Regions from separate parts of the Kitasatospora sp. NPDC001547 genome, predicted to be linked through region 3. Evidence: riboswitches for the same ligand, from Rfam matches in the RefSeq annotation. Region 3 holds a riboswitch; each other region holds the start of a gene.

What was found. A riboswitch is a leader RNA that binds a small molecule or an ion and turns the genes downstream of it on or off. The one in region 3 is predicted to bind S-adenosylmethionine.
Region 1: linked by a shared signal. The riboswitch ahead of ACFY0X_RS04945 (aminotransferase class V-fold PLP-dependent enzyme) and the one ahead of thrC (threonine synthase) in region 3 are both predicted to bind S-adenosylmethionine.
Region 2: linked by a shared signal. The riboswitch ahead of ACFY0X_RS00815 (IclR family transcriptional regulator) and the one ahead of thrC (threonine synthase) in region 3 are both predicted to bind S-adenosylmethionine.

The regions. Positions count from the first base shown of each region.
Region 1 is NZ_JBIAVL010000002.1:479,276-488,927, reverse strand. Features, by position in the region: gene ACFY0X_RS04965 (NYN domain-containing protein) at 1-884, opposite strand, end outside; gene ACFY0X_RS04960 (hypothetical protein) at 1,100-1,363, opposite strand; gene ACFY0X_RS04955 (rhomboid family intramembrane serine protease) at 1,564-2,391, shown strand; gene ACFY0X_RS04950 (Lrp/AsnC family transcriptional regulator) at 2,388-2,669, shown strand; gene ACFY0X_RS04945 (aminotransferase class V-fold PLP-dependent enzyme) at 2,673-4,037, opposite strand; SAM riboswitch class IV at 4,089-4,207, opposite strand; gene trpD (anthranilate phosphoribosyltransferase) at 4,317-5,393, opposite strand; gene ACFY0X_RS04935 (hypothetical protein) at 5,511-5,936, opposite strand; gene ACFY0X_RS04930 (heme-copper oxidase subunit III) at 6,333-6,953, shown strand; gene ACFY0X_RS04925 (c-type cytochrome) at 7,141-7,950, shown strand; gene ACFY0X_RS04920 (Rieske 2Fe-2S domain-containing protein) at 7,959-9,011, shown strand; gene ACFY0X_RS04915 (cytochrome bc complex cytochrome b subunit) at 9,008-9,652, shown strand, end outside.
Region 2 is NZ_JBIAVL010000001.1:184,915-194,566, reverse strand. Features, by position in the region: gene ACFY0X_RS00835 (NAD-dependent epimerase/dehydratase family protein) at 1-637, opposite strand, end outside; gene ACFY0X_RS00830 (hypothetical protein) at 625-2,205, opposite strand; gene ACFY0X_RS00825 (hypothetical protein) at 2,088-2,741, opposite strand; gene ACFY0X_RS00820 (threonine/serine exporter family protein) at 2,942-4,195, shown strand; gene ACFY0X_RS00815 (IclR family transcriptional regulator) at 4,309-5,022, opposite strand; SAM riboswitch class I at 5,224-5,366, opposite strand; gene ACFY0X_RS00810 (hypothetical protein) at 5,513-5,941, opposite strand; gene ACFY0X_RS00805 (HEAT repeat domain-containing protein) at 6,168-6,839, shown strand; gene ACFY0X_RS00800 (MerR family transcriptional regulator) at 6,843-7,850, shown strand; gene ACFY0X_RS00795 (MFS transporter) at 7,957-9,165, shown strand; gene ACFY0X_RS00790 (hypothetical protein) at 9,392-9,652, opposite strand, start outside.
Region 3 is NZ_JBIAVL010000033.1:61,005-70,656, reverse strand. Features, by position in the region: gene otsB (trehalose-phosphatase) at 284-1,108, shown strand; gene ACFY0X_RS34425 (trehalose-6-phosphate synthase) at 1,095-2,561, opposite strand; gene ACFY0X_RS34420 (glucosyl-3-phosphoglycerate synthase) at 2,600-3,601, opposite strand; SAM riboswitch class I at 3,748-3,883, shown strand; gene thrC (threonine synthase) at 3,900-5,180, shown strand; gene ACFY0X_RS34410 (MoaD/ThiS family protein) at 5,207-5,485, shown strand; gene ACFY0X_RS34405 (cold-shock protein) at 6,025-6,228, shown strand; gene groL (chaperonin GroEL) at 6,564-8,186, shown strand; gene ACFY0X_RS34395 (hypothetical protein) at 8,301-8,657, shown strand; gene ACFY0X_RS34390 (hypothetical protein) at 8,878-9,630, opposite strand.

The DNA.
Region 1 (9,652 bases), on a different contig from region 3:
ACGGCCTCCACCAGGTCCGCCGGGCGGATCTGGGAGACCGGCAGCGCCAGCTCCCGCTGGAGCCCCTGCGCGGACTGCAGCACGGTGTCCAGCAGCAGCCGCAGCCGCATGTCCTCGACGCTGCGCCCCTCGCGGGCCGACCGGCGGCCCTGCTCGGCCGCGTTCTCCAGCTCGGAGACCCGGTGCCGCAGCCGGCGCGCCTCGGTCTCGGCCGCCCCGCGCTCGGCCGCGGACTGCGCCCGCAGGGCCTCCAGCTCGCCGGCCACCCGACGGGTCTCGGCCTGCGCCCGGCGGGTGTCGCTCTCCAGCGACCGCACCCTCTTGCGCAGCGACTCGGCCTCCTTGCGGACGCCGTCGGACTCGGCCCGCTGCCGGTCCAGGTCCGCCCGCGCGGCGGCCCGCACCTCGGCCAGCTCGGCCTGCAGCTTCTCCACCAGCCGGGCCGCCTCCGCGGCCGCGTCCTCGGCACCGGCCCGCTCGGCCTCCTCGCCGGCCTCGGCCACCAGCCGGCTCCAGCCCGCCGAACGCACCAGGTAGGCTGCGGCCGCGACGTCCATCGGATCGGCGGCACTCGGGACGCTGCCCGACTCCAGCGCCTTCACCAGGTCCGGCTGCCCCAGGCGCAGCCGCTCCGCTATCCGCAACCGGAAGGCCGGCTCCGCCTCCAGCGCCGCCGCCAGCGCGGTGGCCGCGTACTTGGCCCGTCGCGCCGGGGTGAACTTGACGTACTGACGCAGGCTCTGCGGGAGTTCGGCCGCCGGCAGCCCGCCGAGCGCGTCCGAGGCGAGCCCGACCACGCGTCGGCGCACGCCCTCGGGCAGCGGCCGGTCGAGCCGCTCGACGGCGTGCTCCGCCGCGGGCCCGGAGGAGTCGTTCGCCGCCACGGCCGCCTCGGCCGGGGCCTCGGCCGCAGCGGGCGGAAACCCCTGGGCTTCCCCGGGCTCCTTCGCTGCGTCCACCACGTCCTCGGCTCCGATCCTGGTCCAGCGGGGCACGGCCGCGGCCGCCCCCTGTCGTCACGCGCCGTGCGTCTTGTTCTGTATTGTCCCGTGCGGCGCGGACGGGTGCGCCGTGCACCCGCCCGCCGCGGCGACGGGGATCAGCCCTGCTCGGCGGGGGCCTGCGCCCCCTCGGCGCCCGGACGGGCCACCAGCTCGACCTGGTCCACCGCGTTGCACCAGCGGCAGCGCACCGACTCGACGGTCTCGCTCAGCACCTCGGTCTCCTCGACCTTGGACTCGCCGGCCAGGTCGAAGTGCAGGAACTCGGTCACCCGCGCGGTGCGGGTCACGTCGAAGCGGGTGAGGTTGCCGCACAGGGTGCAGCGCCAGCGCGTCTCGGCGGTCAGGGCGGGGACGGTCATCGGGGGTCCTCTCGGGTGGTCCCTGCGTGGGCTAGGCGCTCCCCCCGGAGCCCCGGCATCGGCGGCGGGAGGCGGGAATGCCCGCCCCAAGCCTATTGCCTGGGGCAACCATCGCGACCACCGGTCGCCCGAACACCGGGCTGGTCCACCTGCCGTAAACCGCCGTGTCACCCGCGCCGCCCGGAGGGATGCTTGGCCGCATGGCGCTCGCGGTCCCGGACCCCACCGCGGCCCGGGGCGGCCGCCCGGCGGCGACGGTCCCGGTGGTCAGCTACGCCCTGATCGCGCTCAACACCCTGGTCTTCCTGCTCGGCCCGGCCGCGGGCCTCAACCCGCTGTACGGCACCGGCCAGGCCCGGGTCTGCGCCGAGCAGCGGTACGAGCAGCGCTGGGGCGCGATCCCGGCCGAGGTGCTGGCCGGACGGCCGCTGACCGCCGGACAGCTGGCCGAGGCCCCCGACCCGGTGCCCGGCTGCCCGGCCGCGCCGACCCCGGGCAAGCACCCGGCCCTGTCAGTCCTCAGCGGGCTCTTCCTGCACGCCGGCTGGCTGCACCTGCTGGGGAACCTGCTCTTCCTCCAGGTCTTCGGCCCCACCGTCGAACGGCGGCTGGGCCGGGCCCGGTACGCCGTCTTCTACCTGGCCGCCGGCAGCCTGACCACGTACGGCTTCGCGCTCGCCGAGGCGCACTCGCCGAACTCCACCCGGGTGCTCATCGGGGCCTCCGGGGCGATCGCCGCCGCCCTCGGCGCCTACCTGCGCCTCCACCCCCGGGCCCGGGTGACCACCCTCGTCCCGCTGCTGCTCTTCCTGCCGTTGCGCTTCCCGGCCTGGCTGGTGCTCGGCCTCTGGTTCGCCCTGCAGTGGTGGTCGGTGCACTCGGCCGGGCCCGGGGTGGCGTACCTGGTCCACGTGATCGGCTTCTCCGCCGGGTTCCTCTACGCCTGCACCGTGGTCCGCCACCCCCCGCGACGACCCGGCGGACGCCCGATACGCTGGCGGCACCTCACAAAGGAGCCCGAACTGTGATCACCGCCATCGTCCTGATCAAGACCAGTGTCGACCGCATCCCGGAGATCGCCGAGTCCATCGCCGCCATCGACGGCGTGAGCGAGGTCTACTCGGTGACCGGGGGCTACAACCTGGTGGCGATGGTGCGGGTGCGCCGGCACGACGACCTGGCCGAGGTCATCCCGGGCCGGCTGAACAAGGTCCCGGGTGTCGCCCACACCGAGACCCAGATCGCCTTCCGCACCTACTCCCAGCACGACCTGGAGGCCGCCTTCGCCCTCGGCCTGGACGAGTAGCGCTCAGCCCTCGCGCTGAGTGTCCGCGACGCAGCGGCCGCCCTCGTTGCGGTAGTTCCAGGCCGCGCCGTCCGTGACCAGTTCCCGGACGGCGGTGAGGAAGCGGTCGACGTGCTCGTCCGGCGTCCCGGCGCCGAAGCTCACCCGGATCGCGTTCAGGCTGCGCTCGCCCGGCAGCGAGGGATCGGGCGCCCCGCACTCGGACGGGGCCACGTCCTCGTCCCCGAGCAGCGTGCGCACCAGCGGGTGGGCGCAGAACAGGCCGTCGCGCACCCCGATGCCGTACTCGGCGGACAGCGCGGCCGAGAAGTGCGAGCTGTTCCAGCCCCGGACGACGAAGGACAGCACGCCGACCCGCGCCGAGCCCTCCCCGAACAGGTTGAGCACCTTGACCTGCGGGATCGCGGCGAGGCCGGCGGTCAGGCGGGTGATCAGCTGCTGCTCGCGGGCCTCCAGCGCGTCGAAGCCGGCCTCGGTCAGCGCCCGGCAGGCCGAGGCGATCGCGTAGGCGCCGATGACGTTCGGCGAGCCGGCCTCGTGCCGCGCGGGCCCGGTGTGCCACTGCACGGCCACCGAGCCGTCGGCCTCCCGGGCCACCGTCCGGGTCGCCCCGCCGCCGGCCAGGTACGGCTCGGCCCCGTCCAGCCAGTCCGCCCGGCCGGCCAGCACCCCGGCGCCGAACGGCGCGTAGATCTTGTGGCCGGAGAAGGCGACCCAGTCGACGTCCAGCTCGCGCACCGAGACCCGGTGGTGCGGCGCCAGCTGGGCGGCGTCCAGCACCACCCGGGCGCCGTGCCGGTGCGCGGTCTCCGTCAGCTCGGCGACCGGCCACAGCTCGCCGGTGACGTTGGAGGCGCCGGTGACGCAGAGCAGCTTGGGGCCCTCGGGCGCCCCGGCGAGCGCGGCGTCCAGCGCGGCCACCGCCTCGGCCCGCGAGCGCGGCGCCCGCAGGTAGCTGACGTCCAGTCCGGCGTGCGCCCAGGGCAGCAGCGAGGCGTGGTGCTCGGTCTCGAAGGCGAACACCCGGGTGCCGGCCGGGACGGCGGCGGCCAGCAGGTTGAGCGAGTCGGTGGTGGCCCGGGTGAAGACCACCTGGTCGCCCTCGCGCAGGTCGAGGAACTCGCCGACAGTGCGGCGGCTCTGCTCGAACAGGTCGGTGGACAGCTGGGAGAGGTACCCGGCCCCGCGATGGACGCTGCCGTAGTACGGCGCGTAGGCGGCGACGTCGTCCCACACCCGCTGGAGCGCCGGCGAGCTGGCCGCGTAGTCGAGCGCCGCGTAGCCGACCTTCTCACCGCTGGCGAGCGGGACCTGGACGTCGGCGCCGAGGACCGGGAGCGGGGAGAGGACTTCGGTGACGAGGGACATGGGGATGCACTCCTTCGGGGGTAAGGGACCCCGGGAGTGCCAGTCGTCGGGTGTCCGCGCTTGTCGCACGGACGATCTGCCGTGGCGACCCGGTCCTCACCCAGGGCACCCCGCCACGGACGGAGGGTTGCCGGACAGCAAGCTGGGGCTTGGCGCTGTCACTCATGACCTGGCGAAGACTCTAGGCCGCGTCCAGCGGGCGGTCAAACGGGCATCCAGCATGCGGACAGCACCGGAGCCCGGGCCGGCGTACCCGGCCCGGGCTCCCCAACTGCCGTCTCAGATCCGGCTGGTGGCCTCCGACCAGCGCCGCAGCAGGTCCTGCGCGGCGCCCGAGTCGATCGCCTTCGCGGCCCGCTCCATGCCGGCCGCCAGCTGCTCGCCCAGCGGCGCGTCGCCGAGGTCCAGCGCGACCAGCGCGGCCGCCGTGTTCAGCAGGACGGCGTCCCGCACCGGCCCGTGCTCCCCCGCCAGCAGCCGCCGCGCGACCTCGGCGTTGTACGAGGCGTCCGCCCCGCGCAGCGCCTCGATGCCGACCAGCTCGATGCCGACGTCCCGCGGGTCGAAGGTGGTCTCGGTGACCACCCCGTCGCGCACCAGCCACACCTGCGAGGTGGTGGTGATGGTCAGCTCGTCCAGCCCGTCGTCGCCGCGGAAGACCAGCGCCGTCGCGCCCCGCCGGGCCAGCACCCCGGCGATCAGCCCGGCCAGCCGGGTGTCGAAGCAGCCGATGGCGTGCGCGGTGACCTTGGCCGGGTTGGTCAGCGGACCGAGGATGTTGAAGGCGGTCGGCACCCCGAGGTCGCGCCGGGCGGTGGCGGCGTGCCGCATCGAGGGGTGGAACTTCGCCGCGAAGCAGAAGGTGAGCCCGACCTCCTCGGCCACCTCGGCGACCCGCCGGGAGGAGAGGTCCAGCGCCACGCCGAGCTTCTCCAGCACGTCCGAGGAGCCGCTGGTCGAGGAGGCCGACCGGTTGCCGTGCTTGACCACCTTGGCGCCGGCGGCCGCCGCGACGATCGCCGACATGGTGGAGATGTTGACGGTCTTCGCCCGGTCCCCGCCGGTGCCGACGATGTCCACGGCCGGGCCGGGGATGTCCAGCGGCTCGGCGTGCTCGTACATCGCGTCGACCAGGCCGGCGATCTCCTCGACCGACTCGCCCTTGGCCCGCAGCGCGACCATGAACCCGGCCACCTGGACGGGGGACGCCTCGCCGCTCATGATCCGGTCCATCGCCCACGCGGTGGACGAGCGGTCGAGGTCCTCCCCCTGCAGCAGCGCCGACAGGATGTCCGGCCAGGTGCGGACCACCTGCGCGGGGTCGCTACCGCCGTTCGCAGGGTTCACGTTCACCATGGCTGACTCCAGCTGTTGTCGGTTCCCCGCTCCGGGGGGACGTCCGTACGGATGGAGCCAGCCTATCGAGCGAAGCGGTCGCTTCTAACCCCGTCTTTTCTAGTTGCCGGGCGGACTTCAGCGGACGGCCGGAGTCCGCTTCGCCACCCTCGCCCGCAGCAGGACGGCGGCCGCCTCGGCCAGCGCCACCGGGTCCACCGGGTGGGAGATGGCGGCGTCCGCCCGGCTCCAGGCGGCGAGCCAGGAGTCCTGCGGCCGGCCGATCAGCACCAGCACCGGCGGGCAGCCGTAGATCTCGTCCTTGAGCTGGCGCCCGAGGCCCAGCCCGCCGGCCGGGACGGCCTCGCCGTCCAGCACGCAGAGGTCCACTCCCCCCTTCTCCAGCGCCTTGAGCACCGCGGGGGTGGTCGCGCACTCCAGGTAGGACAGTTCCGGAAGATCCTCGGCGGGCCGGCGGCCGAGCGCCGTCAGCACCTGCTCACGGGTGTTGCGGTCGTCGCTGTAGACGAGGACGGTGAGCGTCTCATCGGTCGTGTACGCCATGGGCCCTGCTCCCTCAAGTGTGATCCGGACCACGTTCGCCTGATCCGGATGCTACTCCGGATCACCCGCCGCCGAGCCCCCCTCGCGCACGTTCCTCCCCGAACCGCCGCGCCCCGGGCTCACTCGCCCGGAGGACGGCCCGTCACCCGACCCCGCCCAGTCCACCCGTACGGCCGACCCGGCGCCCGCTCCCCTACCTCCTACGGCTACTCCGACCGGGCAACGACGCGCCGGGCAACGGGGTCGCGGGCCCCTCCGAGGAACCGTCAGAAAAGGGACACGCCGCTGCTCAGCCCCCGTCCGGACACCCCGTCGCCCCCCAAGCGGGCATACCGCACGCACCGGACACTCCGAGGGACACCCCCCGACGTGAAGACGGAATAAGGGACCGACATAATGTCCGTCGTGGCGACAGCAACAGCAGTAGAAACCGGGCACGCGCACGGATCGGTCAACCGGCCGAACATGGTCAGCGTCGGAACGATCGTCTGGCTCAGTTCCGAGTTGATGTTCTTCGCGGCCCTCTTCGCGATGTACTTCACGCTCCGCTCCGTCAAGGGGCCGGAGTTCTGGACCGAGAAGGCCCACGCCCTCAACGTGCCCTTCTCCTCGGTCAACACCACGATCCTGGTGCTCTCCTCGCTCACCTGCCAGCTCGGCGTGTTCGCTGCCGAGCGCGGTGACGTGAAGAAGCTCCGGGCGTGGTTCATCCTCACGTTCGCCATGGGCGCGGTCTTCATCGGCGGCCAGGTCTTCGAGTACACCGAGCTGGTCAAGAAGGACGGCCTCTCGCTGTCCTCCGACCCGTACGGCACGGTGTTCTACCTGACCACCGGCTTCCACGGGCTGCACGTGACGGGTGGTCTGATCGCCTTCCTGCTGGTCCTGGGACGGACGTACGCAGCCAAGCGCTTCACGCACGAGCAGGCCACCGCCGCGATCGTCGTGTCGTATTACTGGCACTTCGTCGACGTCGTGTGGATCGGCCTGTTCGCGACCATCTACCTGATCAAGTAACCAGCTGATCAGGTCGCTGGCCACCGGCTGCGGCCCCCGCCCTCACCGGCGACGGGCCGCTTCTGCCGGTGCCGACGCTCCCACCGACCGACCGCGCGCGCAGCCCTAGACAGGCAGCCTCGTGCCGGCCAGACCGGCCGCCGGGTGCACCCACCAGTCGACCAGATCCTGACACCGGGGTTATTCCGTGAAAAAGCTCTCCGCACGACGGCGCCACCCATTGGCGGCGCTGGTCGTCCTACTTCTCGCCCTGGCGGCAACCGGGGGGCTGTACGCCGCGTTCGCGCCCGCCGACAAGGCGCAGGCCGACGTCGCCGCGCAGTCGCTCGCGATCGATGAGGGCAAGAAGCTCTTCGCCGTGGGCTGCTCCTCCTGCCACGGCCTGAACGGCCAGGGCAGCAGTGACGGTCCGAGCCTGGTCGGCGTCGGCTCCGCCGCTGTCGACTTCCAGGTCGGCACCGGCCGCATGCCGGCCCAGCAGCCCGGCGCCCAGGTCCCGCGCAAGAAGAACATCTACACGCAGGCCGAGATCGACCAGCTCGCCGCCTACGTCGCCTCCCTCGGCCCCGGCCCGGTGACCCCGAAGGAGGAGCAGTTCACCTCGACCAACCCCGAGGACATCTCCAAGGGTGGCGAGCTGTTCCGCACCAACTGCGCCCAGTGCCACAACTTCGCCGGCCAGGGCGGTGCCCTGACCAAGGGCAAGTACGCCCCGTCGCTGGAGGGCGTGGACGCCAAGCACATCTACGAGGCCATGCAGACCGGCCCGCAGAACATGCCGTCGTTCCCGGACACCACCATGCCCGAGGAGCAGAAGAAGCAGATCGTGGCCTTCGTCCGCCACACCACCAACGATGAGCCCAACCCCGGCGGTCTCACCCTGGGCAGCCTCGGTCCGGTGACCGAGGGTCTGTTCGGCTGGATCTTCGGCCTCGGCACGCTCATCGCGGTCGCGATCTGGGTCGCCGCCCACACCACCAAGGCCAAGAAGTCATGAGCCACGACATGTCAGAAGAGAAGCTCCCGGAGCCGCACGGCTCCGCCGGCGAGGTGGCCGACCACGGCAGCCCGTTCGCCGACCCGGGCCTGCCGGCCCACGAGCCCCGGCGCACCGACATCGACGAGCGGGCCGCCCAGCGCGCCGAGCGCCAGGTCTCGCTAATGTTCGTGGTCTCGATGCTCGCCACCGTCGGCTTCATCGCCTCGTACGTGGCCATCGACCCGGACAAGATCGTCTACATCTTCCCGCTCGGTCACGTCAGCGCGCTGAACTTCGCGCTCGGCCTGACCCTGGGCGTCGCGCTGTTCATGATCGGCGCGGGCGCGGTCCACTGGGCCCGCACCCTGATGTCGGACGTCGAGATCCCGGCCGAGCGCCACCCGATCGAGGCCTCCGAGGAGGTCCGCGCCGACGTCATCGAGCAGTTCAAGACCGGTGCCGCCGAGTCCGGCTTCGGTCGCCGCAAGATGATCCGCAACACCCTGATCGGCTCCATGGCGCTGGTCCCGCTCTCCGGCGTGGTCCTGCTCCGTGACCTCGGCCCGCTGCCCGAGAAGAAGCTCAAGGAGACCGGCTGGAAGGAGGCGACCGAGGCCAAGCCGCTGCCGCTGGTCAACATGAACACCATGCAGCCGATGAAGCCCGAGGACATCGTCGTCGGCTCGCTCACCTTCGCCATGCCGGAGGGCCTGTCCACGCACGACGAGGACTTCCAGCAGCGGATCGCCAAGGACGCCCTGATGCTGGTCCGCATCGCGCCCGAGGACATCAAGGACGAGAAGTCCAAGGAGCTGGGCTTCGAGGGCATCCTCGCCTACTCCAAGATCTGCACCCACGTCGGCTGCCCGATCAGCCTGTACGAGCAGCAGACCCACCACGCGCTCTGCCCCTGCCACCAGTCGACCTTCGACCTGGCGGACGGCGCCCGCGTCATCTTCGGCCCGGCCGGCCACCCGCTGCCGCAGCTGAAGATCACCACTGACGAGAAGGGCAACCTGGTCGCCACCGGCGACTTCGCGGAGCCCGTCGGCCCGAGCTACTGGGAGCGTGCTCGATGAGTAGCGCGAGCAGCACCACGACCGGTGCCGCCAAGCCCTCCAGCACGCGCGCCAAGCCCGCCAACAAGTGGGAGGCCGCGGCTGACTGGACTGACGGCCGGCTGGGGATCTACTCCCTCGCCAAGGCCAACCTGCGGAAGATCTTCCCGGACCACTGGTCCTTCATGCTGGGCGAGATCTGCCTCTACACGTTCATCATCATCATCCTGACCGGTGTCTACCTGACACTGTTCTTCAAGCCCTCGATGGCCGAGGTCGTCTACGACGGCTCGTACGTGCCGCTCAAGGGCATCCCGATGTCGGAGGCCTACGCCTCCACGGTGGACATCAGCTTCGAGATCCGCGGCGGTCTGCTGATCCGCCAGATCCACCACTGGGCCGCCCTGGTCTTCGTGGCGGCGATGTTCGTGCACATGATGCGCGTCTTCTTCACCGGCGCGTTCCGCAAGCCGCGCGAGATCAACTGGGTCTTCGGCTTCCTGCTGCTGGTCCTCGGCATGTTCGACGGCTTCTTCGGCTACTCGCTGCCCGACGACCTGCTCTCCGGCACCGGCATCCGGTTCATGGAGGGCGCCGTCCTGGCGACGCCGCTGGTCGGCACGTACATCCAGATGTTCCTGTTCGGCGGCGAGTTCCCCGGC
Region 2 (9,652 bases), on a different contig from region 3:
CGACGTCCCGGACGGAGACGATGTTGCAGCCGCCCGGGTAGGTGGTGCGCAGCGGGTCGGCCAGGTACCGGGTGATCAGCGCGTTGCTGGGCACCAGCCGCCAGTCGGGGCCGCCGACCACGATGGTCGGGCAGGCCGCCACCACGTCCAGGCCGAGCTCGGCGCCCAGGGCGAAGGCCGTCCGCTCCTGCTCCAGCTTGGTGACGAAGTAGTCCGGCAGGTACTCCTCCCCGGGCGTCCACTCCTCGTCCCGGGCCACCGGTCCGCCGGAGGAGCCGCAGGTGATGGACGACGAGGTCACCACCATCCGCCGGACCCCGGCCAGCGCCGCCGCCCGCAGCACCTCGCAGGTGCCCTCGACGTTGGCCTTGGTGAGCTCCTCCCTGCTGGCGTCCCAGTAGGCGAAGACGGCGGCGCAGTGGAACACCGTGTCGCAGCCCTCGAACCCGGGCCGCAGGCTGAGCGGGTCGCGCAGGTCCGCGTTGACCAGGGGCACGTCCAGGCCGTGCAGCTGTCGCAGGTCGCTGCTGCGGCGCACCAGCGCCCGCACCTCGTGGCCGGCGGCGCGCAGCGCGCGCACCACCTGGGAGCCGACGAGCCCGCTGGCCCCGGTGACGCACGCCCTCACGGCGTCCACCGGGAGCGCCGGTCCCGGGCCGCGGCCTCGCGCAGCCCCTGCCAGAAGCCGGCCACCGCCGGGCGCAGCGACTCGCGGAACTCCGCCAGCAGCGGGGTGCGGCTCGGGAGGTCGCCGGGCGTGACGTGCCAGAAGCCGTCCGGCCCCAGCCGTCCCGGCGGTGGCGGCACGGTCAGGGCCTGGGCGGCGACGGTCCGCAGCATCAGGGCGGCCTCGGTCAGCCGCCGGGTGGGCAGTTCGGCCGCCTCCAGGTCGTCGAGCTCCTCCCAGGGGCGGCCGATCCGGTAGGGGCGGCCCTCGTACTGCGCCTCGAAGTTGTCGAGGGTGCGGGTGAAGAAGCGCTGGTAGGAGTCCTGCACCAGCGGGTCCCTGAGCTTGGGCCGGGTGTCGGGGCGGATCACCTGCCAGGTCAGCGGCAGGGTGAACCGCTGGCGGACCCGGATGACGATCCGGGTGCGGGCGCCGCCGTCCGCCGGGAGGAAGGTGACCGATCCGTCGTCGTAGTCGGCGGACCCGTTCGGGCTGCGGACCGTCCGCCAGGAGATCCGCTGCCGCTGTTCCGCGTAGTCCACCGACTCCAGCTTGCAGACGTCGATGGGCGGGCCGCCGTAGTACGCCAGGTAGTTCGGCTGTGCCAGGTACAGGTTGCGTTCGATCTGGCGGGTGGGGCGGCCCCGGGCGTCGCGGGACACCACGTGGACCCGTCCGCCGAGGTAGTCGGTCATGTAGCTGATGGACCGGCTGACGTCGACCCGCCGGACGAACTCCCGGTACGGCGCGTTGACGGTGCGTTCGCAGCCGAACAGGATCGAGTGCCCGACGTGCCGCCGGCGCATCTGCCAGGCGTCGGCGGGCAGCGCGTCGATCACCGTCTCCAGCGGGCGCAGCAGGTCGGTGATCCGGTCGAAGTCCGCGAGGGTGTAGGCGTCCGGGTCGACCGCGAGGGAGACGTCCCGGTGGCGGAGGCCGTCCTTGGCGTTCCCCGCCCGCCAGGCGCGGACGGTGGAGGAAGCCAAGGCGGTCGCGCCGAGCACCGCGCAGAGGGTGGCGGCGGCCGGGTTGGTGTCCGCGGCGCGGATCAGCGAGGTGAGGATCCGGGAGAGCCGGGCGAGCGCCGGGTCGGTGACCTGCGCCGTGCCCGGGGCGACGTGCCAGGCGGCGACGCTGAACAGCCGGTGGGCCCACCCGTCGGGGGCGAGCCGGCGCACCGCCTCGACGAGCGGCCTCGGCGGGTTGCGCCAGCCCTGGTAGGGCGTGAGGTCGCCGTCGATCCGGTAGTCGTCCGGCAGGCCGCAGTCGTCGAGCACCCGCGCGTAGAGCGGCGACGAGGCGGGGTCGACGCCCATGAGCAGCGCGCCGACCAGGTCCGCCAGCACGCCGTCCGCCGCGGCGATCACCGTCCCCGTCCGCAGCGGTCTGCCGACCTGCGATCCGGCGCAGCCGTGGCTGCTCACCACGGCGTCGACGAGGTGGAAGTCCGGCGGGTGGGTGCGCAGCAGGTCCACGACGACCTCGGCACCGTCGCGCCGGGCGCGGTAGTGGTGGTGCTTGTCGTCCTGCGGGAGCACGCCGAACAGGTTGGCCAGGCACAGCGCGTAGCCGAACTCCGATGGGTGCTGTTCTTCGCGATGTTGATCCGGAAGCCCGCCTCCAGCCAGCCGCGCGCCATCCCGCTGCCGTGCAGCACCGAGGAGTCGGGGAACCCGGCCGGTTCGACGTCCTCCGCCAGGTCCACGACGCGGTAGGCGTTGCCCTGCGGGGTGCGCCCCGTGTAGCCGAGCCGGCGGCAGGCTTCGGGGAGCCCGGGGCCGGCCAGCCAGGTGTCCGGGCCGCAGCGGGCGGCGCCGACGGTGACGTCCCGGTAGCCGCGGTCGTGCAGCAGGTCGATCAGGTGCTCCACCAGGGCGGCGTCGACGGCCGTCGCCGGATCGCCGTACCCGGAGGCGCCCGGTGCCAGCAGCACCGCGACCGTCCCCGGCTCGCCGTGCGCCCGCTCGGCGAGCCGTTCCCAGAGACCGGCCCGGGCGACCGCCTCGGCGAGCAGGTCGGCGGCGGAGAGCGGTCGGACCCGGGTGGAGCGGGCCACGGCGGCGACGACGGTCACATCTCCCCCAACGCCGGAGGACGGTCTTCCCGCGTGCGGTCGAACCGTCACGGATTCACCGGAAGGCATCCCGAAACAGGTCCAGGCGATGCTACTGCCCGGAGCCGGGAGGCCGGGTGGGACACGCGCTCGACCGGTCCATGACCGAACAGACCGGGGCAGAGTCGGTCCGAACCGGGCAGGGTGGGACGATATCCGCCATGTCTAGCAAGTCTCCGTCGGCCCGGGTCCTCGACGCCCCGCCCGAGCCGCTCCACCGTCTGCTCCTCGACTTGGGCGAGGCCCTGCTCGGCGGTGGCCTGCCCGTCCACGACGTCGAGGAGGAACTCCGTGGGCTGGCACGGGCGTCGGGGGCTCCGGAGGCGCGGGTCGCCGCGCTGACCAACGGGCTGTTCGTCTCGCTCGGCCCGGACGGGGCCACCAGGTTCCAGCCGGTCGGCGGTGCGCTGCGGTTCGAGCAGACGGCCGACGTCCTCCACCTGGTGCACCGGCTGCGGGCGGGCGAGCTCGACGGGCCCCGGGCGCTCGCCGAGCTGGACCGGATCCGGCGGGCGCCGGCCCGCTGGCCCGCGTGGGTGGCGGACCTCGGGGCGCTGCCGGTCGGCGTGGGGGTCTGCCTCTTCCTCCAGCCGGTGGCGGCGAACGTCCTGGCGGCCGGGCTCGGCTCGCTGATCGTGGTGGGGCTGACCGTGCTCGCCCGGCGGTTCCCGTACCTGCGGCCGCTGCTGCCCGTCACGGCCGGGTTCCTGGTCGCCCTGCTGGTCCTGGGGCTCGCGCGGGCGTCGCTGCTGGACGGCCCGCTGCGGACCATCGTGGCCACCCTGGCGATCCTGCTGCCGGGCGGGCTGCTGGTCACCGGGCTGTCCGAGATCGCCGCGGGCGCGGCCAGCGCGGGCACCGCCCGGCTGGTGTCCGGCGCGGTCCAGCTGGCGCTCTTCCTCGCCGGGGTGGCCGCTGCCGCGACGGCGATCGGCATGCCGGCCACCGCGCTGGCCAACGTCCAGGTCGCCCAGCCCAGCTGGTGGGTGATCGCGCTGGGCCTGGCGATCGCGGTGGCCGGCGTGGTGGTCAACGTCCACACGCCGCCCTCGACCATCCCGTGGATCGTCGCCGTGATCGCGGTCAGCGCCACCGCCCAGGTGGCGGTGGGGTCGGCGCACGGCGCGGCGATCGGCGGCCTGGCCGGGGCGGTCGCCGCCGCGGTCGCGGCCACCCTGGTGCACTGGCTGCCGGGCGGGCCGCTCTGGCAGGTGCTCTACCTCCCGGCGTTCTGGATCGTGGTGCCGGGCTCCTTCGGCCTGTTGAACACCGCGCAGATCGAGGTCGGCAACGGCGCCCAGTCGGTCCTGGCGGCCGTCTCGGCGGTGTTCGGAGTGTCGATCGGCACGCTGATCGGCGCCGTGATCAGCCGGATCCCCCGTCCCTGCCGCGCCGGGCTGCTGTCCCGAGCCTGAGCCGTCCCGCCGGGACCGGGCCTCAGCCCTCCCGCCGGGACCGGGCCGGAGCCTCGACCCGGGAACCGGGCCCTGGGGCGCGCGGAGGTGCGCCCCAGGGCCCGGAGCTCTTCTCAGGGGTGGCGCAGGGCCTCGGTGAGGCGGTGGGCCGCCTCGACGACGGCCTGGGAGAGGGTGGCGCCGGGATGCCGGGTGAGGCGTTCGACCGGCCCGGACACCGAGACCGCGGCCACCACCCGGTTGGACTGGCCGCGCACGGGCGCGGAGACCGAGGCCACCCCGAGCTCGCGCTCGCCCACGGACTGGGCCCAGCCGCGCCGCCGTACGCCGCTCAGGGCCGTGGCGGTGAAGCGGGCGCCCTGCAGACCGCGGTGGAGGCGCTCGGGCTCCTCCCAGGCGAGCAGGATCTGGGCCGCGGAGCCGACCTTCATGGGGAGCGTGATGCCCACCGGCACGGTGTCGCGCAGGCCGGAGAGCCGCTCGGCGGCGGCCACGCAGATCCGCACCTCGCCCTGCCGGCGGTAGAGCTGGGCGCTCTCGCCGGTGACGTCCCGCAGGTGGGTGAGCACCGAGCCGGCCGCGGCCAGCAGCCGGTCCTCGCCGGCGGCCGCCGAGAGCTCGCCGAGCCGGGGGCCGAGCATGAACCGGCCCTGCATGTCCCGGCTGACCAGGCGGTGGTGTTCGAGCGCGACGGCCAGGCGGTGGGCGGTGGGCCGCGCCATGCCGGTGGCGGCGACCAGGCCGCCCAGCGTGACGGGGCCGGCCTCCAGGATGCCGAGGATCGAGGTGACCTTGTCGAGCACGCCGACGCCGCTCGTGTTCTCCATGGGTGGGGTACTCCAGTCTCAGGGCCCGGGAGCAGCGGGTCGGCGCTGCTCACCGGTGGCTCCGGGTGGGGAGCCGGGGGGTGGTCAGCGAGGACGGGCCGGGGAAGTCGGCCGATTGCCTGCGCCGGGCACGAGACGGGTACGCGAAAGGGCCGGGGCGGGAAGCGCCCGGGCGAAGGACAGCACAGAGAGCACCGTGTCTCCTCATCTTTCCCGCGCCACAGTGGCGACAGGCCGGAGTTGGCACTGACCCCGGACGGCACGGCGCGTACTTCGGACGCCGGGTCGAACGGGGAGTTGCCGGGGCTTCGTAGGGCCGGTCCCTCCACCCCTCTGGATGATTCGCCAGGAACGATACAAGACTCCCCGGGGCGCTCGGCAAGCCCCCCGCCCACACGTGCGTCCGCCTGCCGGGCGACGGGCGTCCGGCAGGCGGCGGATCGGGCGGGCGAGGGGGGCGGGCGGACCGGGCGGAGGAGTGCGCTGCCGGTCAGGCTGGCCTGTCCACCCGTCCGACGCACAGCGCCCAGATGACCAGGGCGTCGACCGCGATCAGGACGATGGCCCAGACGGGGTAGTAGGGCAGCCAGAGGAAGTTGGCGAGCATGCCCAGCCCGGCGACGACGACGCCGACGACGCGGGCCCAGACGGCGCCGCTGAAGACCGCCACACCGGCCACCACCACGACGACGCCGAGGATGAGGTGGATCCATCCCCACCCCTCGGTGTTCATCGAGTACACGTAGCTGCGGGTGACGATCAGCAGACCGTCCTTGCGGACGGCCGCGGCCCCCTGGAAGACCGCCATCATGCCGGCCGTGATCAGCATGACCCCCGCGAAGACGGTCCACCCGCTCGCGTGGGGGTACCGCTCGGGGCCCCTGGCGACGGGGCCGGCTCCGGTAGCACTACTGGCCATGACATGGGCTCCTTCGGTGGCAGCCGCCTCGCGGACACGGGGAGACGGGGGGAGGGCAGCCGGGCGGCGGTGCTCCGGGAGCGCGGGGACGTGCACCCGCGTCGGCGGAGCCCCGTATTCACGGTAAGACCGGACTCCCCATCCCGCCGCCGTGGGCCGCGTGCCCGGGTCCGCTTGACCTTGTCACGGTGGCAAGCCCTTCACTGTGGCCCAGGAGGTGGTCCTGATGACCAGGGCGGAAGAGGACACGGACACGGTGCGGGCGCTCCGGGGGCTGGCGCACGACGACCCGTCGGTGCGGCTGCGGGCGGCGCTGGCCGTCGGCACGAGCCCGCGGCCGGGGCTCGTCGGCGGGCTCGTCGAGCGGTGCGCGGTCGAACCCGAGTTCCTCGTACGGGAGATGCTCACCTGGGCGCTCACCCGGTACGAGGCGGCGGTGACCGTCCCGCTGCTGCTCGGCGAGGTCCGCTCGGAGCGCGCGCAGGCCCGGAGCCAGGCCCTGCACACGCTGTCCAAGATCGGGGACCGCCGGGCCTGGCCGGCGGTCACCCCGGCGCTGCTGGCCGACGCCGACGAGGAGGTGGCCCGCAGCGCCTGGCGGGCCGCCGTCGTGCTGGTGCCCGAGGGTGGCGAACGCGAGCTGGCCGTAGGCTTGGCGGCTCAGCTCGGACGCGGCGGACACGAGACACGGCTGAGCCTGAGCCGGGCGCTGATCGGGCTCGGGGAGGTGGTGCTGCCGGTGCTGGCCACCGCGGCGACGGACCGCGACCCCCGGGTGCGCGCCCACGCGCTCGCCACGGAACGGCTGTGGCACGACCCGGACGCCGGCTTCGAGTCGGCGATCGAGGAGGCGAAGCGCACGGTGGCCCTCGGCGGGGGCGGCCGGGAGGGACGGTAGGCAGTGTTGATCGGCGACGTCGCGCGGAGGTCCGGGGTCAGCGCCCGCATGCTCCGGCACTACGAATCGCTCGGACTGGTGCGGCCGACGGAGCGCACCGACTCGGGTTACCGCCGGTACTCGGACGAGGACATCCGGCGGATCTTCCACATCGAGAGCCTGCGGTCGCTGGGCCTGTCGCTGCGCGACGTCGGGCGGGCCCTCGACGATCCCGGCTTCGCGCCCGCGGAGCTCGTCGACGACCTGATCCGCCGGACCCGCGAGCGCATCGCGGCGGAGACGGAGCTGCTCACCCGGCTGCGCCGGATCGACGCCGCGGAACCCGCCGGCTGGGAGGAGGCCCTCCGGGTCGTCGCGCTGCTCCAGGGCCTGGAGTCGAAGAGCCCGGGGGCCCGCCAGCGCGCGGCCCTGTCCGTCGGCGAGGCCGTCCCGGTGCCGGCGGAGGCGCTGGTCGAGGCCGTCCTGGGCGAGTCGGACCCGCACGTCGCCGGTGCCCTCCGCTGGGCGCTGGCGCAGGCCGGCGAGGACGGCGCGGCCCTGCTCGCGGAGGGCCTGCGGGCACCCGCGGCCGAGGTGCGCGAACGGGCCGTCCGCTGCCTCGCCGAGCTGCCGGACGGTACGGCGACCGCGCTGCTGCGGGACGCCCTCGGCAGCCCCGACGCCGTGGTCCGCGGGTACGCGGCCCTGGCGCTCGGGGCCCGGGGCGTGGCGGAGGCCGTGCCGACGCTCATCGGCATGGTCGTCGAGGCAGTGAACGACGCCGACGCGGCCGACGCGCTGGGCGCGCTGGCGGGCGACCCGGCGCTGGCGGAGCGGATCGCCACCGGTCTGGTCGACCGCCTCGCCCACGACGCCGTCGGACCGGACGCCCGCCGGCGGCTGACCCAGGCGCTCGCGGAGGTCCCGGGGAGCACGACGTCCCGCGCCCTGGAGGAGCTGTCGCGGGACGAGGACCGTGCGGTCTCGCTCACCGCGACGTACATTCTCAAGCTGCGCGACGACACGCGGTAGTCCGTACCGCGGCCGGGGTGGGTTCCAGAGGGGCGGGTTCGATCGTGGTGGGGGTGGCGTGACAGGGGCCGGGCGGTTCCGTCGGCAGCGGCGGTTGTTCCTCTCGGTGGCGATCGACACGTTCGGCTCCGGCGTCTTCCTGCCGCTGTCGCTGCTGTACTTCGTCACCGTCCAGCACTTCCCGGCGGCCGCCGCGGGCACGGCCGTGACGGTCGGCTCGCTCGCGTCCTTCGCCGTCGTGCCGCTCTGCGGACGGCTCGTCCAGGCCCTCGGGCCCAAGTCCTGCCTGCTCGTCAGCAACGTCCTGACCGCGCTCGGGTACGGCCTGTTCTTCGCGGCGGACGAGCTGCCCGCCGTGGCGGCCGTCACCTTCCTGGTGACCGCCGCCGACCGGCTCTACGGCGCCGCCTGGCCGACGCTGGTCGCGCGGTTCGCGAAGCCGGCCGAGCTCACCGAGTGGTTCTCCGCGGTCACCGTGCTCAAGACCACCTCGCTGGGGGTCGGCACGCTGGGGGCGACCGCCCTGATGGCGCTCGCCGGCGGGCACGGCCTGCAGGCCGCGCTCGCCCTGAACAGCGCCAGCTCCCTGCTCGCCGCCGTCCTCCTGCTGGGGGTCGCCGTGCCGGCCGCCGAGCGGCCCGGGCCCAGGGCGGCGAGGTCCAACGCCCGGGCGGCACTCGCGGACCGGCCCTTCCTGTCGCTGGTGGCATCCCAGACACTGCTGTCGGCGGCCTGGCTGATCCCGACGGTCGCCTTCCCCGTCTACCTGGTCGAGACGCTCCACCAGGCCGCCTACTGGCCGACCGTCGTGGTCGCCGTCCGCTACGCCACCGCCACCACCCTGCAGATGCGGATCAGCCGACGGCTGTCCGGCTGGACCAGGTCACGGGTGCTGGGCCTGTCGATCGGCGCGGCGGCCTGCGCCATCGCCCTGACCGCGACCGTCTCCAGCGCCCCGCACGCCCTCCAGGGGCCGCTCGCCGTCCTCGTGGCCGTGGTGCTGGCGCTGGCCGAGCTGGCCTCGAAGCCGACCGCGGCCGCGGCGGCGGTCGGCTTGGCGCCCAAGGGCGACGAAGGCCCGTACATGTCCGTGTTCCAGCTGACCTGGACGGTGTCCTACGCGGTCGGCCCGGCCGTCATCGGCGTGGGCCTGCAGAACCCCCCGCTGCTCTGGGCCGCCCTGGCGCTCTGCGTGGCGGCCAGCGCCCTCGCCCACCGCCTCCGAACGCCCCTGCGGCGCCCGCCGGTCGAGGCCGCCGCTGGTCAACTGCCGCACGGCGCGCCGGAACTGCGAGAGCAGGCCGAGGTACCATAGCCGTCGCCCCGGCGGCATCACCGACACCCCCGACCCACAGCCGCCTTGCGGCCGGAAGCCGGTCCCGCTCCGCCCGACTCGCCCCGGTCAACTGCCGCACGGCGTGCCGGAACTGCGGGAGCAGGCCGAGGTGCCGTAACCGCCGCCCCGGCGGCACCACCAACACCCCCGACCGACAACCGACTTGCGGCCGGAAGCCGGTCCCGCTCCGCCCGACTCCCGCCGGTCAGCGCCGGATCGGCGGCTGCTCGGCCGGTCCGTAGGCGCGCAGCTGGTACGGGAGCGCGGCCGGGCGGCGCCACTGGAGGTCGAGGCCGCAGGCGCCGAGGACGGCGCCGAAGGCGTGCCGCATCGCGTCCTGGACGGCGGTCCGGGCGCGGGCGGCCCGCTCGGCGGCGGGGGTGTCGCCCTCGGCCGCGGCGGCCAGGCGCCGGGAGGGGTTCCAGCGGAGGTCGGCGACGCCGGTGGTGTCGTCGCCGTCGTCGAC
Region 3 (9,652 bases):
GCCGGTTCTGGGGGTGGGGGGCTGGGCGGCGTTGGCAGTCTGAAAATCACCCGTCACGCCCCTCTCCGCACCCACCCCCTGCGCCGCCCCCTTCCGCAGCGCGTCCCTCTCGCTGGGGTGGGGGAGGGGTGCGTGGGGGAGGTGGGGGATGCCCTGCTGGTGGGACGCCTGCTGGGGGTGGGGGTGCCTGCTGCTGGGGTGCCTGCTGGGGGGTGGGGTCGGGGGCAGGGGTGTGCGGAGGGGGGTGGTCCGGGGTAGGGGCTTCGGTATGGGCTTTGAAGAGATGTTTGTGCCGGAGACCGAGGCTGGGCGGGACGGGATGCGGGCTGTGCTGGCGGCGCCCGGGGATGCCGTGGTCGGGTTGGACTTCGACGGGACGTTGGCGCCGATCGTGGCGGATCCGGAGCGGGCGCGGGCGCATCCGGGGGTGGTGGGGGCGTTGCGGCGGCTGGGGTCGGTGGTGGGGGCCGTGGTGGTGGTGACGGGGCGGCCGGCCGGGGTGGCGGTGGAGTACGGGGGGTTCGCGGGGGTGCCGGGGGTGGTGGTGCTGGGGCACTACGGGGCCGAGCGGTGGGAGGACGGCGAGCTTTCGGCGCCGGAGGTGCATCCGGGGGTGGCGCGGGTGCGGGCGGCGTTGCCGGGGTTGTTGGAGCGGGTGGGGGCGCCCGAGGGGACGTGGGTGGAGGACAAGGGGCGGGCGGTGGCCGTGCACACCCGGCGGACGGCGGCGCCGGAGGAGGCGTTGGCGCTGCTGCGGGCGCCGGTGGGGGAGCTGGCGGCGGAGCACGGGCTGGTGGTGGAGCCCGGGCGGCTGGTGCTGGAGCTGCGGCCGCCGGGGGTGGACAAGGGGGCGGCGCTGACCGGGTTCCTGCGCGAGCGGGGGGCCCGTTCGGTGGTCTACGCCGGGGACGACCTGGGGGACGTGGCGGCGTTCGCCGCGGTGGAGGAGCTGCGCGGCGAGGGTGTGGCCGGGGTGCTGGTGTGCGCCGGCGCGGTGGGGGACGCGCCGGTGCGGGAGCTGGCCGACCGGGCGGACCTGGTGGTCGCCGGGCCGGAGGGTGTGGTGGAGCTGCTGGAGTCCCTGGGGGAGGCGCTCACAGCGCGTTGAGCTGGTCCAGGAACCACTGCTGCGGGGGGAGCGCGGTGGCCGCCGCCGCCAGGCGCTTGGTGCGGTCGGCGCGCTCCTCCTGGCTCATGCCGAGGCCGGCGTGGAGGGCGTCGGCGGTGGCGATGACGTCGTACGGGTTGACGGTGAGCGCGTCGTCCCCGAGTTCGGCGTGGGCGCCGGCCTCGCGGGAGAGGACGAGGGCGCAGCCGTTGTCGGAGACCACCGGAACCTCCTTGGCGACCAGGTTCATGCCGTCGCGGATGGGGTTGACGAGCGCCACGTCGGCGAGGCGGTAGGCGGCGAGGGAGCGCGGGAAGTCGTCGTCCACGTGCAGGATCACCGGCTGCCAGGTGGGGGTGGCGAACTCGGCGTTGACGGCCTCGGCGAGCTCCCGGACCTGGGCCGTGTAGCTGCGGTACTCGGCGAGGTCGGTGCGGGACGGGTAGGCGAAGGCGATGTGCACCACCCGGTCGTGCCACTCGGGCCGGGTGCGGAGCAGGTGCCGGTAGGCCTGGAGGCCGCGGACGATGTTCTTGCTCAGCTCGGTGCGGTCGACCCGGACGATGGTGCGGCGGTCGCCGACGGCCTCGCGGAGGGCGGCCAGCCGTTCGTCGACGTCGGGGCGGTGGGCACGCTCGCGCAGGAAGTCGGCGTCGGCGCCGAGGGCGTGGACGCCCAGGTGGGTGGTGCGGCCGTCGAGGGTGACGGTGAGCGCGTCGTGGTCGACGGTCGCCCCGAGGATGTCCTCGCAGCAGGCGGCGAAGGCGCGGGCCCAGCGTTCGGTGAGGAAGCCGGCCCGGTCGGCGCCCAGGATGCCGGTGAGGACGGCCCGGGCGACGTCGTCGGGCAGCAGCCGGAAGTACTCGGGCGGGGCCCACGGGGTGTGCGAGAAGTGGCCGATCCGCAGGTCGGGGCGGATTCCGCGGAGCAGGGCCGGGGCCAGCGAGAGGTGGTAGTCCTGGACGAGGACCGCGGCCTCCGGCGCGGCTTCGGCGGCCAGCGCCTCGGCGAACGCGCCGTTGTAGGCCTGGTAGGCGGCCCATTCGGTGCGGAAGTCGGCGTCGAAGGCGGGGGCGGTCGGGGTCGCGTAGAGCAGGTGGTGGACGAACCAGAGGGTGGAGTTGGCGACGCCGTTGTAGGCGCGGGCGAAGGTCTGCGGGTCGATGTCCAGCATCCGTACGGCCTGGCCGCCGACCTCGTGGCCGGCCAGGTCGAGGCGGCCGCGGGGTGCCTCGGCGGCGGCTCTGCGGTCGGGGTCGCCGAGGGCGGCGCAGACCCAGACGGCGTTCGGGTCCTCGATGGCGGACAGCCCGGAGACCAGGCCGCCGCCGCCGCGGCGCAGGGTCAGTGTGCCGTCGTCGGAGGTGCTGAAGGACACCGGTCCCCGGTTGGATGCCACCAGGACGGAGGCGGTGCCGGTCGCGCTCGAACGGTTGGTCGTGAGATCGCCCATGGTTGGCATGTTGCCGGGGGCCCGGCGTGGCAAACCCGTCAGTGGCGGGTCGCGTATTCGGGGACGGTGTGCATCGGGGGGCGTTCCAGGGCGGTCACCGGGTGGGTGTGGGCGGTGAACGCGCGGGTCTCCGGGTGGCGGGTGAACTGGGTGAGGTGGGGGTGGACGAGGTCGGCGGAGGCCTTGAGGCGGTGGGTGCGGTCGAGGCGCTCCAGGGCGGTCCGGTAGATGGTGGCGGCCATCCGGCCGAGGGCCTGGCCGTCCTGGTGGCGGTGGTGCCGGACGCCGACGTCCACCTGGGCCAGGGCGTCCAGTCCGGCCAGATCCAGGGCGTCGACCAGTAGGCCGAGTTCGACGCCGTACCCGGTGGGGAAGGGCAGCCGTTCGAGCAGTGAGCGGCGGGCCGCGTACTCGCCGCCGAGGGGTTGGACGAACCCGGCGAGCTCCGGCCAGTGGAGGTTGAGCAGGGGGCGGGCGACGAGTTCGGTGACCCGGCCGCCGCCGGCGGGCAGCACGGCGCCCTCCGACTCCAGCGGGCGGTCGTACATGGCCTTGACCAGCTGGATCGACTCGTCGGTCAGCAGCGGGCCGACGATGCCGGAGACGAAGGCCGGGTCGAACTCGCGCAGGTCGGCGTCGACGAAGCAGACGATGTCGCCGTGGGTGACCAGCAGCGAGCGCCAGAGCACCTCGCCCTTGCCGGGGACGGCGGGCAGGCGGGGGAGGATCAGGTCGCGGTGTTCCACCCGTGCGCCGGCCTCGGCGGCGACGGCGGCGGTGGCGTCGGTGGAGCCGGAGTCCACGACGACGAGTTCGTCGACGAGCGGGAGGCGCTCCATCAGCTCGCGGCGGACGGTGCGGACGATGTCGCCGACGGTGGCCTCCTCGTCCAGGGCGGGGAGGACCACGCTGACGGTGCGGCCGGTGCGCCGCTTGGCGTCGAGGAGGGTGCGGACCGGCCGGTCGGCCGCGCTCCAGGAGCGGCGGCGCAGCCAGGACGCCGCCTGCGGCAGGAGCTCGGGGGTCGGTTCGGCGGGCACTGGGGTCTCCTCGGCGGGTCGGTGGGACATGTCATCTCGCTTGGCGGACGGTCCCGTTCAGGATTGACGCCTTCGGATACAGTCTTCGTACAGCGGTCGGACCTTTGCACACCGGGGTCGCCGCTGAGTACCACCACAATTTCACAAGCTCATCCAGAGGGACTGAGGGAACGGCCCGTTGACGTCCCGGCAACCTTCTCGCGCGGCTGTCGACGACAGGCCCCGGCGGGACAGGTGCCAATTCCGGCCCGTGTCGCGACCGCGCCACGGGGAAGATGAGGAGAGAGGCCTCGCCGTCATGGCTATCGACACCGCCGCACCCGTTTCCGTCGACCTCGGCCCCGCCGCCGCGCTGTCCTGTCGCGAGTGCGGCACCCGCTTCCCGCTCGGCCCCAGCTTCGCGTGCCTGGAGTGCTTCGGCCCGCTGGAGATCGCCTACGAGTTCGGCAGCGAGGGCGCCGAGGAGCTGCGCAAGCGGATCGAGGCCGGTCCGGCCTCCATCTGGCGGTACGCGCCGCTGCTGCCGGTTCCGGCCGACGTGGCGTCCAAGCCCAACCTGAACCCGGGGTGGACCCCGCTGGTGAAGGCGGACAACCTGGGCCGGGAGCTCGGTTTCACCGCCCAGCTGCACGTCAAGGACGACTCCGGGAACCCGACCCACTCGTTCAAGGACCGGGTGGTCGCCTGCGCGATCGAGGCGGCCCGGGCGTTCGGGTACACCACGCTGTCCTGCTCCTCCACCGGCAACCTGGCCGGTGCGGTGGGGGCGGCGGCGGCCCGGGCCGGGTTCCGGTCCTGCGTGTTCATCCCGCACGACCTGGAGCAGGGCAAGGTCGTCATGGCCGGGGTGTACGGCGGCGAGCTGGTTGGCATCGAGGGCAACTACGACGACGTGAACCGCTTCTGCTCGGAGCTGATCGGCGACGCGGCCGGCGAGGGCTGGGGCTTCGTCAACGTGAACCTGCGGCCGTACTACGGCGAGGGCTCCAAGACGCTGGCGTACGAGATCTGCGAGCAGCTCGGCTGGCGGCTGCCGGAGCAGATCGTGGTCCCGATCGCCTCGGGCTCGCAGCTGACGAAGATCGACAAGGGGCTCCAGGAGCTGATCAGGCTCGGCCTGGTCGAGGACCGGCCGTACAAGGTCTTCGGCGCCCAGGCCGAGGGCTGCTCGCCGGTGTCGGCCGCGTTCAAGGCCGGCCGGGACGTGATCAAGCCGGTCAAGCCGGACACCATCGCCAAGTCGCTGGCGATCGGCAACCCGGCCGACGGCCCGTACGTGCTGGACATCGCCCGCCGCACCGGCGGCGCGGTCGAGGACGTCACGGACGCCGAGGTCGTGGCGGCGATCCGGCTGCTGGCGCGGACCGAGGGGATCTTCGCCGAGACCGCGGGCGGGGTGACCGTCGGCGTGCTGAAGAAGCTGGTCGAGACCGGACAGCTGGACCCGGCCAAGGAGACCGTCGCGATCAACACCGGCGACGGCCTGAAGACCCTGGACGCCGTCTCCGACGCCGGGATGACCGCCGTCATCCGCCCGACGCTGGACTCGTTCCGCGCCGCCGGCCTCGCGTCCGCCTGAACCACCCGCCCCCCGCAAGGAGAGTCATGAGCGCCAACGTCCGCATCCCCACCATCCTGCGCACCTACACCGGCGGCGCCGCCGAGGTGACCGCCGAGGGCGCCACCCTGGCCGAGGTCATCGCCGACCTGGAGAAGAACCACGCCGGCATCTCGGCCCGCATCCTGGACGACACCGGCAAGCTGCGCCGCTTCGTGAACGTCTACGTGAACGACGACGACGTGCGCTTCGCCGAGGGTCTGGCGACCGAGATCAGGGAAGGCGCCGGAATCTCGATCATCCCGGCGGTGGCCGGCGGCTGCTGAGCCGTTCGCGAGAACCCGCGGTCGCCCGCGCGTACGGAATTCCGCTCTCCGTATGCGCGGGCGACCGCTCGCATTCTTGCGGGAATATTTCCGGGTCGAGTCGGAGTAGAGTGTCGCTCGGCTGGGAACAAGGTTTCCCTTTCGGCCCCCGCAGTGCTCGGCCCGGGGGCGCCCGGCCCGCCGGACCGGCCCGTGAAACATGTCAGGCGGATGTCAGAATTCCCGCGGACATTTGAGTAATTCGTCCGCTATGTCCGGCGTGGAATGCCGAGATTATTCCGATTCGGCCCGTACTGTCCCCCGGCGCCTTGCCGGAATTACCGGCGGTTGACCCTGTTGCAGAGGGCGTCGGTCCGGATACATTCAGCGGCGGTCGACGCAATCACCCGCTCACCGGAGGCCGCCTGGCGTCCGTGCGCGGAGGGTTGCGGCGTGCACGGCTGCGCCCAGGGGGGGTTCCCCGGGCCGGCCTTCAACCAACCCGGGCCCGCGACCTGCGGGCGCGTGAAGGGCCCAGCACAGCACTAGGGGAGTTCGGAATGGCTCAGGGCACCGTCAAGTGGTTCAACGCGGAGAAGGGCTACGGCTTCATCGCGGTCGACGGTGGTGCGGACGTCTTCGTCCACTACAGCGCGATCCAGATGGACGGCTACCGCACCCTCGAGGAGGGCCAGCGGGTCGAGTTCGAGATCTCCCAGGGACAGAAGGGCCCGCAGGCGGACATGGTCCGCGCCGCGGGCTGACGCCTTCCGACCCCAGGAGCTCGGCGCGGCCCTACGGCTGGTGACCACTCGCTTCTCGACGGGCCCGTACGACGCGTGTCGTACGGGCCCGTCGGCGTTCCCGGCGGGCTCCGGGGGCGGCCCCGGCGGCGGCTCGCGGATCGTCGATTGGGCTTGCACTCGACCACCCGGAGTGCTAATCATTGGCGTTAGCACTCACAGCGTGAGAGTGACAGCGGACCGGGTCGGTGAGGCCCCCGGGAGCGGTAGGGGAAAAGACCCCCGCACACCAGGGCCGTCCGTCGCGGGCACCCCTTGGTCCGAGCAGTCGACCGTGTCCCGGAGGACCACTTCTGATGGCCAAGATCATCGCCTTTGATGAGGAAGCTCGCCGCGGCCTTGAGCGTGGCATGAACCAGCTCGCCGACGCAGTGAAGGTCACGCTCGGCCCCAAGGGCCGCAACGTCGTGCTGGAGAAGAAGTGGGGCGCCCCCACGATCACCAACGACGGTGTCTCCATCGCCAAGGAGATCGAGCTCGAGGACCCGTACGAGAAGATCGGTGCGGAGCTCGTCAAGGAGGTCGCCAAGAAGACGGACGACGTCGCGGGTGACGGCACCACCACCGCCACCGTGCTCGCCCAGGCCCTGGTTCGCGAGGGTCTGCGCAACGTCGCCGCCGGCGCCAACCCGATGGCCCTGAAGCGCGGCATCGAGAAGGCCGTCGCGGCCGTCTCCGACCAGCTGCTGGCCCAGGCCAAGGACGTGGAGACCAAGGAGCAGATCGCCTCCACCGCCTCCATCTCCGCCGCCGACACCCAGATCGGCGAGCTGATCGCCGAGGCCATGGACAAGGTCGGCAAGGAAGGCGTCATCACCGTCGAGGAGAGCAACACCTTCGGTCTGGAGCTCGAGCTCACCGAGGGCATGCGCTTCGACAAGGGCTACATCTCCGCCTACTTCGCCACCGACCTGGAGCGCATGGAGGCGACGTTCGAGGACCCGTACATCCTCATCGCCAACTCCAAGATCGGCTCGGTCAAGGACCTGCTCCCGCTGCTGGAGAAGGTCATGCAGAGCGGTAAGCCGCTGGTCATCATCGCCGAGGACGTCGAGGGCGAGGCCCTGTCGACCCTGGTCGTGAACAAGATCCGTGGCACCTTCAAGTCCGTCGCCGTCAAGGCCCCGGGCTTCGGTGACCGCCGCAAGGCCATGCTCGGCGACATCGCCATCCTCACCGGTGGCACCGTGATCTCCGAGGAGGTCGGCCTCAAGCTGGAGAACGCCGGCATCGACCTGCTGGGCACCGCCCGCAAGGTGGTCATCACCAAGGACGAGACCACCATCGTCGACGGTGGCGGCGACAGCGAGCAGGTCGCGGGCCGCGTGAACCAGATCCGCGCCGAGATCGAGAACAGCGACTCGGACTACGACCGCGAGAAGCTCCAGGAGCGCCTCGCCAAGCTGGCCGGCGGCGTGGCCGTCATCAAGGCCGGCGCGGCCACCGAGGTGGAGCTCAAGGAGCGCAAGCACCGCATCGAGGACGCCGTCCGCAACGCGAAGGCCGCCGTCGAGGAGGGCATCGTCGCCGGTGGTGGCGTCGCGCTGCTGCAGGCCGGTGTCGCCTTCGACAAGCTGGAGCTGGAGGGCGACGAGGCCACCGGTGCCAACATCGTCAAGGTCGCGCTGGAGGCCCCGATCAAGCAGATCGCGACCAACGCCGGCCTGGAGGGTGGCGTCGTGGTGGAGAAGGTGCGCAACCTCCCCGCCGGTCACGGCCTGAACGCCGCCACCAACGAGTACGTCGACCTGGTCGCCGAGGGCATCATCGACCCGGCCAAGGTCACCCGCTCCGCGCTGCAGAACGCCGCCTCCATCGCGGCGCTGTTCCTCACCACCGAGGCCGTCATCGCCGACAAGCCGGAGAAGGCCGCCGCGGCCGCCGGCGGCGGCATGCCGGGCGGTGACATGGACTTCTGATCCTGATCGCTCCGATCGGATCGGCTGGTTCCAACGTCCGTGTGGGCGGCTCCCTTCAGGGGGCCGCCCACACGGCGTTTCGGTGTTCGGGGGAGTTGGGGAGAGGATGGACGGATGGCTGCCGACGACATCGAGACCGCCCTGCACAACGCGCGGGCACTGATCCTGGCCGACCTCACCGCGCGGGACGTGGCGGACGCCGCCGTCGTCTCGCTGGTGGAACAGGCCGTCACCCACCGCCGCTGGTGGCTGGAGCAGTGGCCGGACGGCACCGACTACGTGCTCGGGCTGGTCGCCCAGGACGTCCAGGACGCACTGCTGGAGGCGTACGGGCGCTGGCCGCTGTGCGCCGACTGCGCGGCCGACGGGGACCCGCACGCGCTGAGCGTGGAGCCCGAGCTGGGGCCGGATCCGCACTGGGTGTGCGGCAAGCAGGGCGCGGTGGTGGCGCCGGTCGGCAAGCTCGCCTAGGGCGCGTCTGACAATTCGCGTCGGATCAGGGCGCGGCGTTGGGGTGCGTGCATCGCAAGGCGGAGGAGGGGGCCACTGACGTGGGGGCACCTCCCGGCCGAAGGCTGGGGGCCATTGGCGACCGACGACAACGCGGCGAGGTGCGCTTGTGCCCTGGGGGTACCTCCCGGCCAAAGGCTGGGGGAGCGTCGCGCACCCGGCGGGAATTGTCAGACACGCCCTAGGGTGCCAGCTCCCGGAGCTCGGCCGTCAGGTTGGCGCGGGCGGGCGCCGTGAGGCGCTCGCGGGCGGCGAGGGTGCGGTAGAGCGCGGGCAGGGCGAGCAGCCGGCGCAGGACGGCGGCCCGGCCGGCCGTGAAGTCCGGCGCGGGGACGAAGCCGTACTCCTCGCGGACCGCGGCCGCGTACGCCGCGTAGGCCTCGGGGGTGCCGCCGAGGACGGCCAGGTCCGCGTCGCAGAGCACCTCGCCGTTGCGGTCGCCGGGGGCGGGGTCGTGGCCGACGGTGAGCAGCACGAGGCGCTCGACCTCGGCGACCCGCTCGGCGGGCAGCCCGGCGGCGGTCAGCGCGCGGACGGCCAGGGCGGCGCTGCGCTCCTCGTTCTCGGTGCGGTCGGGGCGGTAGACGGCGTCGTGGAACCAGGCCGCGAGGCGGACCGCCTCCGGGTCGGCGGCGTGCCCGGCCAGCTCGTCGACGTGCCGCAGCACCGCGCGCAGGTGGGCGGCGGTGTGGTAGCGGCGCTGCGGCTCCGACCAGCGGCGCAGCAGCTCCCGGCCGTACGGCTCGGGGTCGACGGCGGCCCCGCAGCGGTGCAGCAGGGCGGTCCAGGCGGCGAGCAGTTCCTCGGTGAGCGGGCCCTCGGCGGTCGGGGCGTGCTCGGCGGTGGCGGAGGCGTGCTCAGCGGTGGCGGTGGCGGTGGCGGTGGCGGTGGCGGTGACGGTGGCGGTGGCGCGGTCGGGCTCGGCGGTCGGCATGGCGACCATTGTGGCGGTCGGG